3 regions of the Pseudarthrobacter sp. alpha12b genome follow, and region 3 is predicted to be linked to each of the others. Evidence: riboswitches for the same ligand, from Rfam matches in the RefSeq annotation. Region 3 holds a riboswitch; each other region holds the start of a gene.
The links. Region 3 has a riboswitch for thiamine pyrophosphate ahead of thiO (glycine oxidase ThiO). Riboswitches for the same ligand answer to the same signal wherever they lie in the genome.
Positions count from the first base shown of each region.

Region 1 (4,340 bases), 340 kb from region 3:
ACATCAGCCTGATGCAGCCCCTCTTCGACGTGCGCCACCAACTCAGCGACGAAGACTTCCAGCGCGAATTCGTCCGGCGCGTCTACGCCACCGACCTCCAGCAGCCCGCCACCACCGAGGAAAAACGGTCCGCGCGGCGGCTGCGGCTGCAAGCGCCGTCGTGGGAGGCGCCGCTGCACATTGTTCCCGGCGTGCCCACGTTGGTCCTGACCGGCGGCTGGGAGCCCCTCTATGAGGAGATTGCCGGCTACCTCCGCGAGACCGGCGCCCTGCACCGCGTTGCCGCGGGCGGGCACCGGCCTCACGATTCCCCGGACGGGGACCAGGCCATCCGGCAGTTCATCAGCGGGGTCAGCCGGAGCCAGACGGCCCGGGCGTCCTAGCCTTCCGCGGGAACCCGCAGCTCGGGGAGGTATACCTTTCCGCCGGACGCCAGGAACTCCTCGCTCTTCTCCCGCATCCCCGATGCCATCCCCGCCAGCGCTGCCTGCGCCTCCGCGGACCCGAATTCGTCGCGGATGTCCTGGCTGATCCGCATGGAGCAGAACTTGGGCCCGCACATCGAACAGAAGTGTGCCGTCTTGGCGGGCTCGGCAGGCAGGGTCTCGTCGTGGAATGCCTCCGCCGTCACCGGGTCCAGGGACAGCGCGAACTGGTCCCGCCAACGGAATTCGAACCGCGCCTTGGACAATGCGTCGTCCCGTTCGTGCACCCCCGGGTGGCCCTTGGCGAGGTCCGCTGCGTGCGCGGCGATCTTGTAGGTGATCACTCCGGTCTTCACGTCGTCCTTGTTGGGCAGTCCCAGGTGCTCCTTGGGGGTGACGTAGCAGAGCATGGCCGTGCCGTACCGGGCAATCTCGGTGGCGCCAATTGCTGAGGTGATGTGGTCATAGCCGGGAGCGACGTCCGTCACCAGCGGTCCCAGGGTGTAGAACGGCGCTCCCTTGCAGAGTTCCTGCTGCCGCTCGACGTTTTCCCTGACCAGGTGGAAAGGAACGTGGCCGGGCCCTTCCACCATCACCTGTACGTCGTACTCCCAAGCGCGTTGGGTGAGCTCGGCAAGGGTGTCCAGTTCCGCGAACTGGGCGGCGTCGTTGGCGTCCGCCGTCGAGCCGGGGCGCAGACCGTCGCCCAGGGAGAAGGCAACGTCGTACTTGGCGAAGATTTCACACAGTTCATCGAAGTGCGTGTACAGGAAGTTTTCCTGGTGGTGCGCCAGGCACCAGCCGGCCATGATGGAGCCGCCGCGCGAGACAATGCCCGTCACCCGGTTGGCCGTGAGCGGGACGTACCGCAGCAGCACCCCGGCGTGGATGGTCATGTAGTCCACCCCCTGCTCGCACTGTTCAATGACCGTGTCCCGGAAAATTTCCCAGGTCAGCGCATTGGCCTCGCCGTTGACTTTTTCCAGGGCCTGGTAGATGGGTACCGTGCCAATCGGAACAGGGGAATTGCGGATAATCCATTCCCGAGTGGTGTGGATATCGTCGCCGGTGGACAGGTCCATGACGGTGTCGGCGCCCCATTGCGTGGCCCACTGCAGCTTGTCCACCTCCTCGGCAATGGAACTTGTCACGGCCGAGTTGCCAATGTTGGCGTTGATCTTCACCAGGAAGGCCTTGCCGATGATCATCGGCTCGGACTCCGGATGGTTGATGTTGCTCGGGATGATCGCGCGCCCGGCAGCAAGTTCACTCCGGACAAGCTCCACGTCGCAGTTCTCGCGCAGCGCCACGAAGCACATCTCCTGCGTAATGACCCCCTGCCGGGCGTAGTGCATCTGGGTCACCGTCCTGCCGTCGACGGCGCGGCGGGGCACCGGCTGCGCGCCCTTCCACTCCGCAGAGGCAGCCCCGCGGCGCACAGCGGAGCGGCCGTCGTCGAGCAGGTTGCGCTCCCTGCCGCTGTAGGCCTCGGTATCTCCCCGCGCGGTGATCCACTCCGAGCGGAAAGGTTGCAGGCCCCGGACGGGATCGCTGCCGGGCCCGGCCGTCCTGTACGTCCGGAAGGGCGCGTTCGGCTGGCCGTTGGGGGACGGCTCAAGGGCAATCTCCGTCACCGGTACCCGGATTCCATTCCCGGCATCTTCGATGAACGCCAGTGATTGCGACTTCAAGGACTGGGTCACCGGGGCCCCGGGTTGAACGCCTGGCTCCCCGGCGGACGGCATGCGGGCAGGGTTGATCTGGGTATTTTGCGTACTCAAGGGAATACTCACTTCCTTCGCCGGCATTACCCGGACAGGTTCAACGGTCGCAGGCCGCGTCAGCCCGATCTCAGCCCCTGCAGGGGCACCCGTGTGGTCAGGAACGAAGCTACCACAGCCTCCCGGAAGAACGCCGTCACATTCGCTGGTGCTAGCCTGTCCGGGCATCGGAAGGAGCCAGGATGGCAGAAGTAATCGAGTTCAGCGGTCCCGTTTTGACCGGGCCGCAGACCGTGGAGCACGGAGCCTGGTCGGTGGACGGCCGGCTCACATTCACCCGGCCCGCAGCACCGCCGGCCCGGATCCTTGACGGCTGGGTGCTGCCGGGGTTCGTGGACGCCCACTGCCACATAGGGCTGGGCCCGTCCGGTCCCGTGGAGCCCGCTGCCGCCCGGGAACAGGCACTGGCTGACCTCAACGCCGGAACCCTGCTGGTCCGCGACGCAGGCTCACCGGCTGACACCCGCTGGATGCACGGCGGCCGGGACTTCCCCGTGCTCATCCGCGCCGGCCGGCATATTGCCCGGACGCGCCGCTACCTGCGGGGCTTCGCCGAGGAGGTGGAGCCGGAGGGCCTCGTGGAGGCCATGCGCAAGCAGGCGCGCGACGGCGACGGCTGGGTCAAACTGGTGGGGGACTGGATTGACCGGCGTGCAGGTGACCTGGCCCCCTCCTTTCCCGCCGCCGTCGTACGCGATGCCGTCCAGGCCGCCCATGACGAGGGCGCACGGGTGACGGCGCACTGCTTCGCCGAGGACACCCTGGACCAGATGCTTGACGCCGGCATTGACTGCATCGAGCACGCCACCGGCCTCCTGCCCCGGCATCTGCCCCGGTTCGCCGAACAGGGCGTACCGATCGTGCCCACCCTCATCAACATCGCCACGTTCCCTGACATTGCCGCGCAGGCGGAACCCAAGTTCCCGCGCTACGCCGCGCACATGCGTGCCCTCTGGGAACGCAGGCGGGAACGGGTGGCGGAGGCCCATGCCGCGGGTGTGCGCCTATTTGCCGGCACCGATGCCGGCAGCGTGATCCGCCACGGCAGGATCGCAGACGAGATCCTTGCCCTGCACGGCGCGGGCCTGCCCATGGACGCTGCGCTGGATTCCGCCTGCTGGGCAGCCCGTGCATGGCTGGGAGCGGATGGACTGGAGGAGGGGGCGCGCGCCGACGTCGTGGTGTGCCGGGAAGACCCGCGGGCCCTACCTGAAACAATCACGGCGCTGGAACATGTGGTGCTGCGCGGCCGAATCATCCGCTGACTAAAACGAGTCCCGGGGACTTGGAATAAATTGAAGCTTCAAGTAATTTTAATGTGTGACAGGCCGTCAACGGGACGGCCGCCAATGCAAGGAGCCTTCAATGACCGCATCCGCCAGCAGCCAGGATCTTCTTCCTGCCGATCTCGCCATGGGCACCGTGATGCTCAAGGTGGGCGACATGAAGGTCATGACCGACTACTACCAGCGCGCCCTTGGCCTCAAGGTGGTGGCTGAGCAGGACGGCGGGCTTTACCTTGGCAGGCTCGGCCGGCCGTTGGTCCACCTTGCGCCGGCCCCCGGGCTGCACCTTCCCGGCAGGGGAGAGGCTGGCCTGTTCCACACCGCACTGCTGTTCGAGGATCAGGCCTCCCTTGCTGCCACCGTCGCCACGGCTGCGCAGTACGAGCCGCGGGCCTTCACCGGCAGCGCAGACCACCTGGTGAGCGAAGCCTTCTACTTCACCGACCCTGAGGGCAACGGCATTGAACTGTACTGGGACCGCCCGCGCAGCAACTGGTCCTGGAACGGGACCGATGTTGTCATGGACAGTCTGGCACTGCCGCCGCAGCGGTACCTGGAGCAGTACCTCACCGAGGAGTCCCTTGAAGGCCAGCGGCAAACAGCCGCCGGCGTTGGCCATGTCCACCTCCAGGTGGGCGATGTCCAGACCGCGCGGGACTTCTACGTGGGAACCCTGGGGTTCGAAAAGACGGCGGGCTGGCACGGGCAGGCATTGTTCGTTTCCGCAGGCCGCTACCACCACCACATGGCCATGAACGTCTGGAACAGCCGCGGTGCCGGCCCCCGCAAGGACACGCTGGGGCTGGGCGAGGTGCTCATCGAAGTTCCTTCAGGGGACGACGTCGGCG
Region 1 covers NZ_CP196746.1:1,730,835-1,735,174, reverse strand. Annotated here, with positions in the region: gene ACTAQI_RS07930 (alpha/beta fold hydrolase) at 1-383, shown strand, start outside; gene thiC (phosphomethylpyrimidine synthase ThiC) at 380-2,206, opposite strand; TPP riboswitch at 2,202-2,309, opposite strand; gene ACTAQI_RS07920 (amidohydrolase family protein) at 2,389-3,471, shown strand; gene ACTAQI_RS07915 (VOC family protein) at 3,572-4,340, shown strand, end outside.
Region 1: another riboswitch for thiamine pyrophosphate. It lies ahead of thiC (phosphomethylpyrimidine synthase ThiC); the one in region 3 lies ahead of thiO (glycine oxidase ThiO).

Region 2 (4,340 bases), 460 kb from region 3:
GAAATACCTGAACAGTAACCGGTGTTACTTGATGCCGGTGATCTTGACCTTGGTCAATTCCTGGCGGTGACCCTGGCGCTTCTTGTAGCCGGTCTTGTTCTTGAACTTCTGGATGACAATCTTAGGACCACGCAGGTCCTGGAGGATTTCAGCCGTAACAGTTACCTTGGCCAGGTCGGCGGCGGCGGAGGTGACCTTGTCACCATCAACCAGGAGCAGTGCGGGCAGCTCAATGGTGCTGCCGGCTCCACCGGCGACGCGGTTCAGGGTAACGAAGTCTCCAACGGAAACCTTCTCTTGGCGGCCGCCTGCGCGGACAATCGCGTACACCACTTGGGAACTCACTTCTCTCGACGTTTATAACTAAATTTGCGTGCGGAACCGACTATCAAAAGCCTGGTTTCTCGCTGTGCCTCAACGCCGTGGGGTCATAACCCAAGTGTTGGCGTAAGCACCGAAGATCTAGATTACGCTAATTTTGTCTTCGGCCGCAAATGAGGCTGGTTCCCGGCGGCTTGCTGTGATAGCTACCACAGCTCAGGTCCGGCGTCCGCACCGTGCCCCACCATATTACCGGCACACCCGCCGGCACTGAATCAGGCGTGCAGCCTCGGCGCGTCGAAGAATTCCACTTCCAGCCGGCAGGACTGCTTGAATGCGGTCACCATCGCCGCCCTTTCATGGTCGGAGGCCTTGCGCCCTGCCGCGTCCACGATGGCAATGGCCCGGCGGGTGGCTTCGGCAAAGCCCTCGTCGGCGTACGTGCGGAGCCAGTCCGCGTAGGCATGCCCGTCGGGTTCGCCGGCGTCAAGGAACCGTGCATGGAGCTTCTTCCCAACCTCGGCATAGAGCCAGAAGCAGGGCAGGACAGCGGCGGCCAGCACTGCATAGCTGCCCGACGCCGACGCGGCAGTGAGGTGGTCCACGTAGGACTTGGTGACCGGGCCCAGTCCGTTCCGGACCGGACGCGTGCTGAGCCACGAGCGGTGGAGCTCCGATTCCACCTCCAGGCACTGCTGCGCGGACCCCGCCCAGAACAGCTGCTCCGCCTCGGAGGGGGCCAGGGCACTTGCCCGGGCCAGCACGCGGGAGTAACCATTCAGGTATAGGGCATCCTGGGCCAGGTAATAGGCAAAGTCTTTCTCGGCAAGGTCGCCGGATGCCAGGCGGCGGATGAAGTCCAGATCGTAGATGTCCGCGAGGTCCTGTTGGGCTTCCGCCCACAGCCGGGCTGCGAAACCGCCTTCCGCCAGGAGCGGCCGCACATGGTGGAAATGGTGTACCGGGCCGTTCCCCTGACCCACGTTCAGCATGTCCGAGTTCTCGAGGGCGCCGGCCAGCCATGGCTTGACCGTCCGCAGCGATGCCTCCCAGTCCCCCAGGCGGGCCTGGACCGTTGCCATCGCGGAGGATAAGGAACAGCCGGTTCCGTGGCTGTTGCGCGTGGAAACCCGCTTCCCCTGCACTTCCACCACCTCCTGTCCCAGGAGGCCTGACGTGTTGACCAGCGCGTCCGGGCAGTCTGCACCTGCCAGATGGCCGCCCTTGACCAGCACGGTGGCCCCGGTGGCGTCCGTCAGGCGCCTGCCCTGGTCCAGCGCAGCGTCCCAGTTCTCCGCAAGGTCCCCGCCCACCAGCATGGCAAGCTCCGGGAGGTTGGGCGTGATGAGGTGGGCAAGGGGCAGCAGTTCCCGGAGGGCCGCCTCCGCGGATTCCTTCAGGAGCCGGTCACCGCTGGTGGCCACCATCACGGGATCCAGGACCACGACGGCGGGCCGGACCTTCCCCAGCCATTGCCGGACAGTGCGGATCACCGCCTCGTCGCCCAGCATGCCGATCTTGACCGCGTCGATGGTGATGTCGTCGCTGACCGCATCCAGCTGCTGGGCCAGGAAGGCGGCCGGAGGAACGTGGACGGCCTGCACGCCGCGGGTGTTCTGTGCCGTCAGGGCAGTGATGGCAGCCATGCCGTATCCGCCGTGCGCAGCAATGCTTTTGAGGTCCGCCTGGATGCCGGCGCCCCCGGACGGATCGGAGCCCGCAATGGAGAGGACCCGTGGGACCTCCCGGCCTGCCGGCAGCGGGACAGGAACGTCGGAGGCGGCAGGCAGGGGCATGGAAAGGGTCGAAGACAAGAGACATCCCTTCGCCGGTACTAGCCGGACAGGTTCAACGGGTCTGGATCTCAGCCGGCCTTCTGCGCGGCACCCCGTGTCGGTTTCCAGCCTAGCCCGTGGGATGCACCCGGCGGAAAGGTGACAGCACCTGCAGACGCAGGAAGTCCCCGCCTTGCGGACTGTTTCCCCTGAAATTCAGGGGGAACAGTCCATATGGCGGGGACTTCCTTGCTGGCGCGTTGGTCACGCCTTGGCCTAGAGCTCCGAGGCAGGCACGCCGACGCCGAGGATGATGGGTTCCCCGGCCCCCTTGCCGGCTTCGGCCACCGGCTGCGGCTTCGCGGGCTCTGGGGCCTTGGCGGCGTGCGTGTGGCCCGCGGCGGACGCCTGGACGTTCTCATGCTGCTGGACGGCGGTCTCGTTGGCGGCGCCCTGGGCGCGGCTGGCGGCACGGTGGCGCCGCGGCCTGCGCTGCCGTGACTGCTCCAGCGTGTGGTCGGAATAGTCCTTTTCGGCTGGCGCTTCACGGGCGGTGCGGGTTTCCGCTTCCCCGGCGTCGGGCTGCCGTTCCGGCGCCACCTGTTCCGGTACCTTCACGGCATCTGCGGTTTTGGCGGGCGCGTTCTCCACGGGGGAAGCCGGCTGCCCCAGGTGGGCGAACGCCTCCGCAAGCCGGTCCAGGGTCAGGGCGGGCTTGGGCTGCTGCTCCTCGGCGTGCTCCACGAACGGAAGCGGAACTTCCTCGCCGCCAAACGTCAGGACAGCTGCCGGACGCGCCGGGGACTCGGCGTCGTGCTTCTCCTCCACCGGTGCCGGCGCAGGCTCCACGGAAGGCACCTGCCGGGCGGCCGCCACCTCATCGTCATGCACGTGGGCTGCGTGGGCGGCAGCGGCGATGTTCGCCAGGGCAAGCCTGGTTGCCTCTGCCTTGGCGTGCCGCTCTGCGTCGGACGGGTCCGGCTGGACGGTGTGGACATGGACGGCAGGTGCGGGAGCCGCTTCGGGCTGCTGCCCGCCGCGTCCACGCCGCCGCTTGCGCTCCGAACGGACGCCAGGCTGGGTATTGTCGTTCCGCTGGCCTTCCGGACGGTGGGTTTCCGCGCGGGCTTCGGGCCGGTTGTCGGTGCGCTGGACATGGTGCTCGGCCGCGACAATGTTGGCGCGGCGGTGCTCCACGGGATCGTCGTGGGTCACAACGCCACGGCCGGCGCAGGCCTCGCATTGCTCGCCGAATACTTCCAGAAGTCCGGTGCCCATGCGTTTGCGGGTCATCTGGACCAGGCCGAGTGAGGTCACCTCGGCAACCTGGTGCTTGGTCCGGTCACGGCCCAGGCACTCCACCAGGCGGCGCAGGACCAGGTCGCGGTTGGATTCGAGCACCATGTCGATGAAGTCGATCACGATGATGCCGCCGATGTCGCGCAGCCGCAGCTGGCGCACTACTTCCTCGGCGGCTTCCAGGTTGTTCTTGGTGACGGTCTCTTCAAGGTTGCCGCCGCTGCCGGTGAACTTGCCCGTGTTGACGTCCACCACGGTCATGGCCTCGGTACGGTCGATCACCAGGGAACCGCCGGAGGGCAGGAAGACCTTCCGCTCAAGGGCCTTGTGGATCTGCTCGTCGATCCGCCAGGCGGAGAAAATGTCCTGGTCCTTGGTCCACTTCTCAAGGCGGCCCACCAGGTCCGGCGCCACGTAGGTCACGTAGGCCTCGATGGTGTCCCAGGCTTCCTCACCCGAAACGATGAGCTTGGAGAAGTCCTCGTTGAAGACGTCGCGGACCACTTTGATGGTCAGGTCGGGTTCGCCATAGAGCAGCTCGGGAGCCAGGATCTTGGTGGACGTAGACTGGCTTTCGATGCCCTCCCACTGCGCGCGCAGCCGGTTGATATCGTGCGTCAGCTCTTCCTCGGAAGCGCCCTCGGCGGCGGTTCGGACAATGACGCCGGCGTGCTCGGGCAGGCGGTCCTTGAGGATGCGCTTGAGGCGGTTGCGTTCGACGTCGGGCAGCTTGCGGGAAATGCCGGTCATGGAGCCGCCGGGGACGTACACCAGGTAGCGGCCGGGCAGCGAAATCTGGCTGGTGAGGCGCGCACCCTTGTGGCCCACGGGGTCCTTGGTCACCTGGACCAGGACGGTGTCCCCGGACTTCAGCGCGTTTTCTATGCGGCGCTGCTTGCCCTCGAGGTTGACGGCTTCCCAGTTGACCTCGCCGGCGTACAGGAC
Region 2 covers NZ_CP196746.1:1,609,525-1,613,864, forward strand. Annotated here, with positions in the region: gene rplU (50S ribosomal protein L21) at 25-333, opposite strand; gene thiD (bifunctional hydroxymethylpyrimidine kinase/phosphomethylpyrimidine kinase) at 597-2,117, opposite strand; TPP riboswitch at 2,125-2,222, opposite strand; gene ACTAQI_RS07305 (Rne/Rng family ribonuclease) at 2,373-4,340, opposite strand, start outside.
Region 2: another riboswitch for thiamine pyrophosphate. It lies ahead of thiD (bifunctional hydroxymethylpyrimidine kinase/phosphomethylpyrimidine kinase); the one in region 3 lies ahead of thiO (glycine oxidase ThiO).

Region 3 (4,340 bases):
GGTGTCCAGGGCCATGCGTTCCATCCTGGACGCCAGCTGGTCCGATCCGGCCATGATGCCCGGCAGCAGGGGCAGGGCTTCCCGGGCCCAGCCGGGAACATCGCCGCCATTGCTCAGGGCCTCGCAGATGACCAGCACGAAGCGGTCCACCAGGCGGCGCAGCGGCGCGGTGGTGTGGGCGTAGGCAGCACCGATGGCGGACTGCATGCCATCCCCGGGGACAGTCCCATCAAAGGCGGTATAGGACGCACCGCGGAACAGCATGCCGGCCGAATGCATGATGGCCAGCTGCCGCGGGTCGGTGGGATCGAGTGACCGCAGGTACTCGCCGTAGCTGACCTCCCCGTCCCACGGCCTGCCCAGCACCTCGGTCTGCAGCCGGAAATGCCGCAGGGACCGTTCGTCCGGCGCGGGCATGGTACGCAGGATGCCCACCTTGCCCTCCAGCATGAGCTGCGCCGCGGCCATCCCGGTCATTAGCGAGATCTGTGCGTTCCAGTCCTCCACGGGAAGCTGCGGAACCGCGTCAATGCGGTAGCCGCCGTCGGGGAGCTGGACGATCTCCTGCTCCGGCATGTTCAGGCTGGCCCCTCCGCGTTCCCGTTCCAGCGCCACCCGTTTCAGGCCCACCTCGCGGAGCAGCCGCAGCACTGGTGAAGCCGTCCCGGCGTTGAGGTCCGCCTGCGCCCCCTTGTAGCTGAGCTTGTCGCGGCTGCGGACCCGCGCCCGCCTTACGCCCACTGACACAACCGACGCGTCGCCGTCGAGCGTGAAGTCCCAGACGAAGGCCGAACACTCCTGGCCCGGCAGCAGGCTCCCGGCCCCCTCGCTGATCACTTCCGGGTGCAGCGGGATCCGGCCGTCGGGAGCGTAGAACGTCTGCCCGCGGCGCCGGGTCTCAGCGTCCAGGGGACCCCCGGGTGCAACAAACGCCGGAACGTCGGCGATCGCGTACATCACGCGGTAGCCTTTCCCGTCCGGTTCGATGAACACTGCCTGGTCCAGGTCCGTGGAGGACGCCGGATCGATGGTCACGAATTCGACGGCGGTCAGGTCGTAGGACGGCAGCTTCAGTGCTGCCACGGCCGCCCGGGCGTCCGCCACGGCTTCAGCAGGATACGGGCCTGGCAGTTCGAGTTCCGTCCGCAGCAGTCCCAACGCCTCTTCGAGGGCGTTCCTGTGGTCGTGGACATTGGGGGCCAACCGATGATGTGACACAAAAGTCAGCGTAGCTCCAAGTCCCCGGATATGGCATCAGGAGCCGGCGGCGTCCAGCGCGTCGAGGAGGGAGGCCGCAGCGGCCGCGGGGTCGGATGCCTCCGTGATGGCGCGGACCACCACGATCCTGCGGGCACCGGCCTCCGCCACCTCGCGGACGTTTCCGTGGTCGATGCCGCCGATGGCAAACCACGGCACGGGATCCGCCGCTTGCCCCGAGGCCTCGGCGGCGTACTTCACCAGTTCAGGGCCGACGGCGGCCCTGCCGGGTTTGGTGGGCGTGGCCCAGACAGGACCCACGCAAAAGTAGTCCAGCCCGGACGGCCCGGCAGTTGCTGCCAGGGCGGCGTCCACCTGTCCGGTGGTATGGCTGGAGAGCCCGATGGCCGCATTTCCGTTGACCAGGGTCCGCGCCGCAGCCAGCGGAAGGTCCTTCTGGCCAATGTGGAACACCGGTGCCCCGGACAGCACGGCGATGTCGGCGCGGTCATTGACGGCCCACAGCTTCCCGTGCCGCACCGCGGTCTCCTTCAGCACCGCCAGGAGGTCCAGTTCCTCGGCAGCTTCGATGGTCTTGTCGCGCAGTTGGATGATGTCCACGCCGCCGTCAAACGCGGCGTCCACGAACTCCGCGAAGTCGCCGCGCTCACTCCTCGCATCGGTGCAGAGGTACAGGCGGGCGGCCTTGAGGGCGTCGCTGTGCCCTGCATTGGCAACTTCGGGATTGGCAACTGAGGCGGCTGAAGCGTGGGGGCCGGCGGGCAAGGATGAGGCGGACACATTCATGCCTGCAAGCCTAGTTCCTCTAAACTGGGCTGGTACTGCGGGAGCCCGCGGCAGCTGTCATAAAGCGCCGGGCTGAGAGGGCGTCAGAGCCGACCGCTTGACCTGATCCGGTTAATGCCGGCGTAGGGAAGGAACCATATGCGTACCCCATCCGACAATCGCTCCGGGTCCTCCGGGTCCTCCGGGTCCTCCGGGTCCTCCGGGTCCTCCGGGTCCGCCGGTGCCACCGGTGCCACGGTGCGGGCCGACGTCGCCGTCATCGGCGGGGGAGTGGTTGGGCACGGAATCGCCTGGGAGGTGCAGCGTTCGGGGCGCTCCGTCGTCCTGGTCGATGAAGCACCCGGAAGCGGTGCCAGCTGGGCCGCCGCCGGCATGCTGGCCCCCGTCAGTGAACTGCACTACCAGGAGGAGGACCTCCTGGAACTGATGCTTGAGGCATCATCCCGCTGGCCGGGGTTCGCCGCCGGAATCGCCGGTCCAACGGGTGCGGATTCCGGATATCTTACGACGCCGACACTCGCCGTAGGTGCCGACGCGGCGGACCGCCGGGCGCTGATGGACCTTCGCGCGGTACAGCAGGCCAACGGGCTGGCGGTGGAACCCCTGACCGTGCGGGAGGCCCGTAAACGTGAGCCGCTCCTCAGCCCCGCCATCGCCTGCGCGCTGGATACGCCCGCGGACCACCAGGTGGATCCCAGGCGCCTGGTGGCGGCCCTGCGGCTGGCCCTCGCCGGCGCCGCGCAGGAGAAGCCGGAACTGGCGGTTGCCGGGGCGTTGGACGGGTATGCCGTGCCGGACCGGGCAGCCGCCCTGCTGTGGGAAGGCGAAACAGTTGCCGGTGCCAGCCTCGCCAGCGGCGGCACAGTATTGGCAAAGGAAACCGTGGTAGCGAACGGCCTTCAGTCGGGGGCGCTTGGGGGCCTGCCCCACGGCCTTGAACTGCCCCTGCGTCCGGTGCACGGGGACATCCTGCGCCTTGCCGTTCCCCCGCACCTCCAGCCCCTGGTAACCTCCACGGTGCGTGGCCTGGTCCACGGCATCCCGGTCTACATCGTCCCCCGGCAGGACGGGACCGTCGTCATCGGTGCCACCCAGCGGGAGGATGCCCTCTCCGACGCCGTCAGCGCCGGAGGCGTGTACCAGCTGCTGCGGGACGCCCAAGCGCTGGTGCCTGCTGTGGCTGAACTTGAACTCCTGGAGTGCACCGCCCGGGCCCGTCCCGGAACCCCTGACAACGCGCCGCTGCTGGGCCGCGTGCCCGCAGCCCTGGGGTCAAAAGGCACCGGGGCCGGGCACGTCCCGGGTCTCATCATCGCCACAGGCTTCTTCCGGCACGGGGTGCTGCTCACTCCCGCTGCGGCAGCCATCTGCGCCGTACTGCTGGACGGGAAAGCCGATCCCCGCTGGGCGCCCTTCAGCCCTGAACGGTTTTCGCGGCCGGCGGCGGCCGCCCCAATCCCCCACATCAAGGAGACAGCGTGAACATCACCCTGAACGGAAAGACGCACACAGTGGCCGACGGCGCCTCCATCACCACGCTCGTCAGCCAGGTCACCGGACGCCCGCTGGCACCCAGCGGACAGGCGACGGACGGCGGGAAGCTGGGCGTCGCCGTCGCGCATAATGCCCAGGTGGTGCCGCGCAGCCAGTGGTTCGCCACGGCGCTCGCCGAGGGCGACGACATCGAACTTGTCACAGCAGTACAGGGAGGCTGACGCCATGACCGAAACCAGCACCATCAAACCCGCCGGACATTCCGGACCCGACGACGCCCTGGTGATCGACGGCGTCGCCCTGGGATCGCGGCTCATCATGGGAACCGGGGGTGCACCCAGCCTGGACGGCCTGGGCGCCGCGCTCGTCGCCTCCGGCACGGCGCTGACCACCGTGGCCATGCGCCGCTACTCCACCGCGGAGACCGGCTCGCTGTTCCAGCTGCTGGTGGACCACGGGATCCGGGTACTGCCCAACACGGCTGGCTGCTTCACCGCCCGGGATGCTGTCCTCACGGCGGAACTGGCCCGGGAAGCCCTGGAGACCGACTGGGTGAAGCTGGAGGTCATCGCCGACGAGCAGACCCTCCTGCCGGACGCCGTGGAACTCGTGGAAGCCACCGAGCAATTGGTTAACCGCGGGTTCAAGGTCTTCGCTTATACCAATGACGACCCCGTGCTTGCGCTGCGGCTGGAAAACCTCGGGGCCACCGCCGTCATGCCGCTTGGGGCCCCGATCGGCACCGGCTTGGGGATCCTGAATCCGCACAACATCGAGCTCATCGTCTCCCGGGCCTCGGTGCCGGTGGTTTTGGACGCGGGCATTGGCACAGCGTCGGATGC
Region 3 covers NZ_CP196746.1:2,073,959-2,078,298, reverse strand. Annotated here, with positions in the region: gene ACTAQI_RS09450 (RNB domain-containing ribonuclease) at 1-1,218, opposite strand, end outside; gene thiE (thiamine phosphate synthase) at 1,255-2,004, opposite strand; TPP riboswitch at 2,032-2,150, shown strand; gene thiO (glycine oxidase ThiO) at 2,143-3,486, shown strand; gene thiS (sulfur carrier protein ThiS) at 3,483-3,719, shown strand; gene ACTAQI_RS09430 (thiazole synthase) at 3,724-4,340, shown strand, end outside.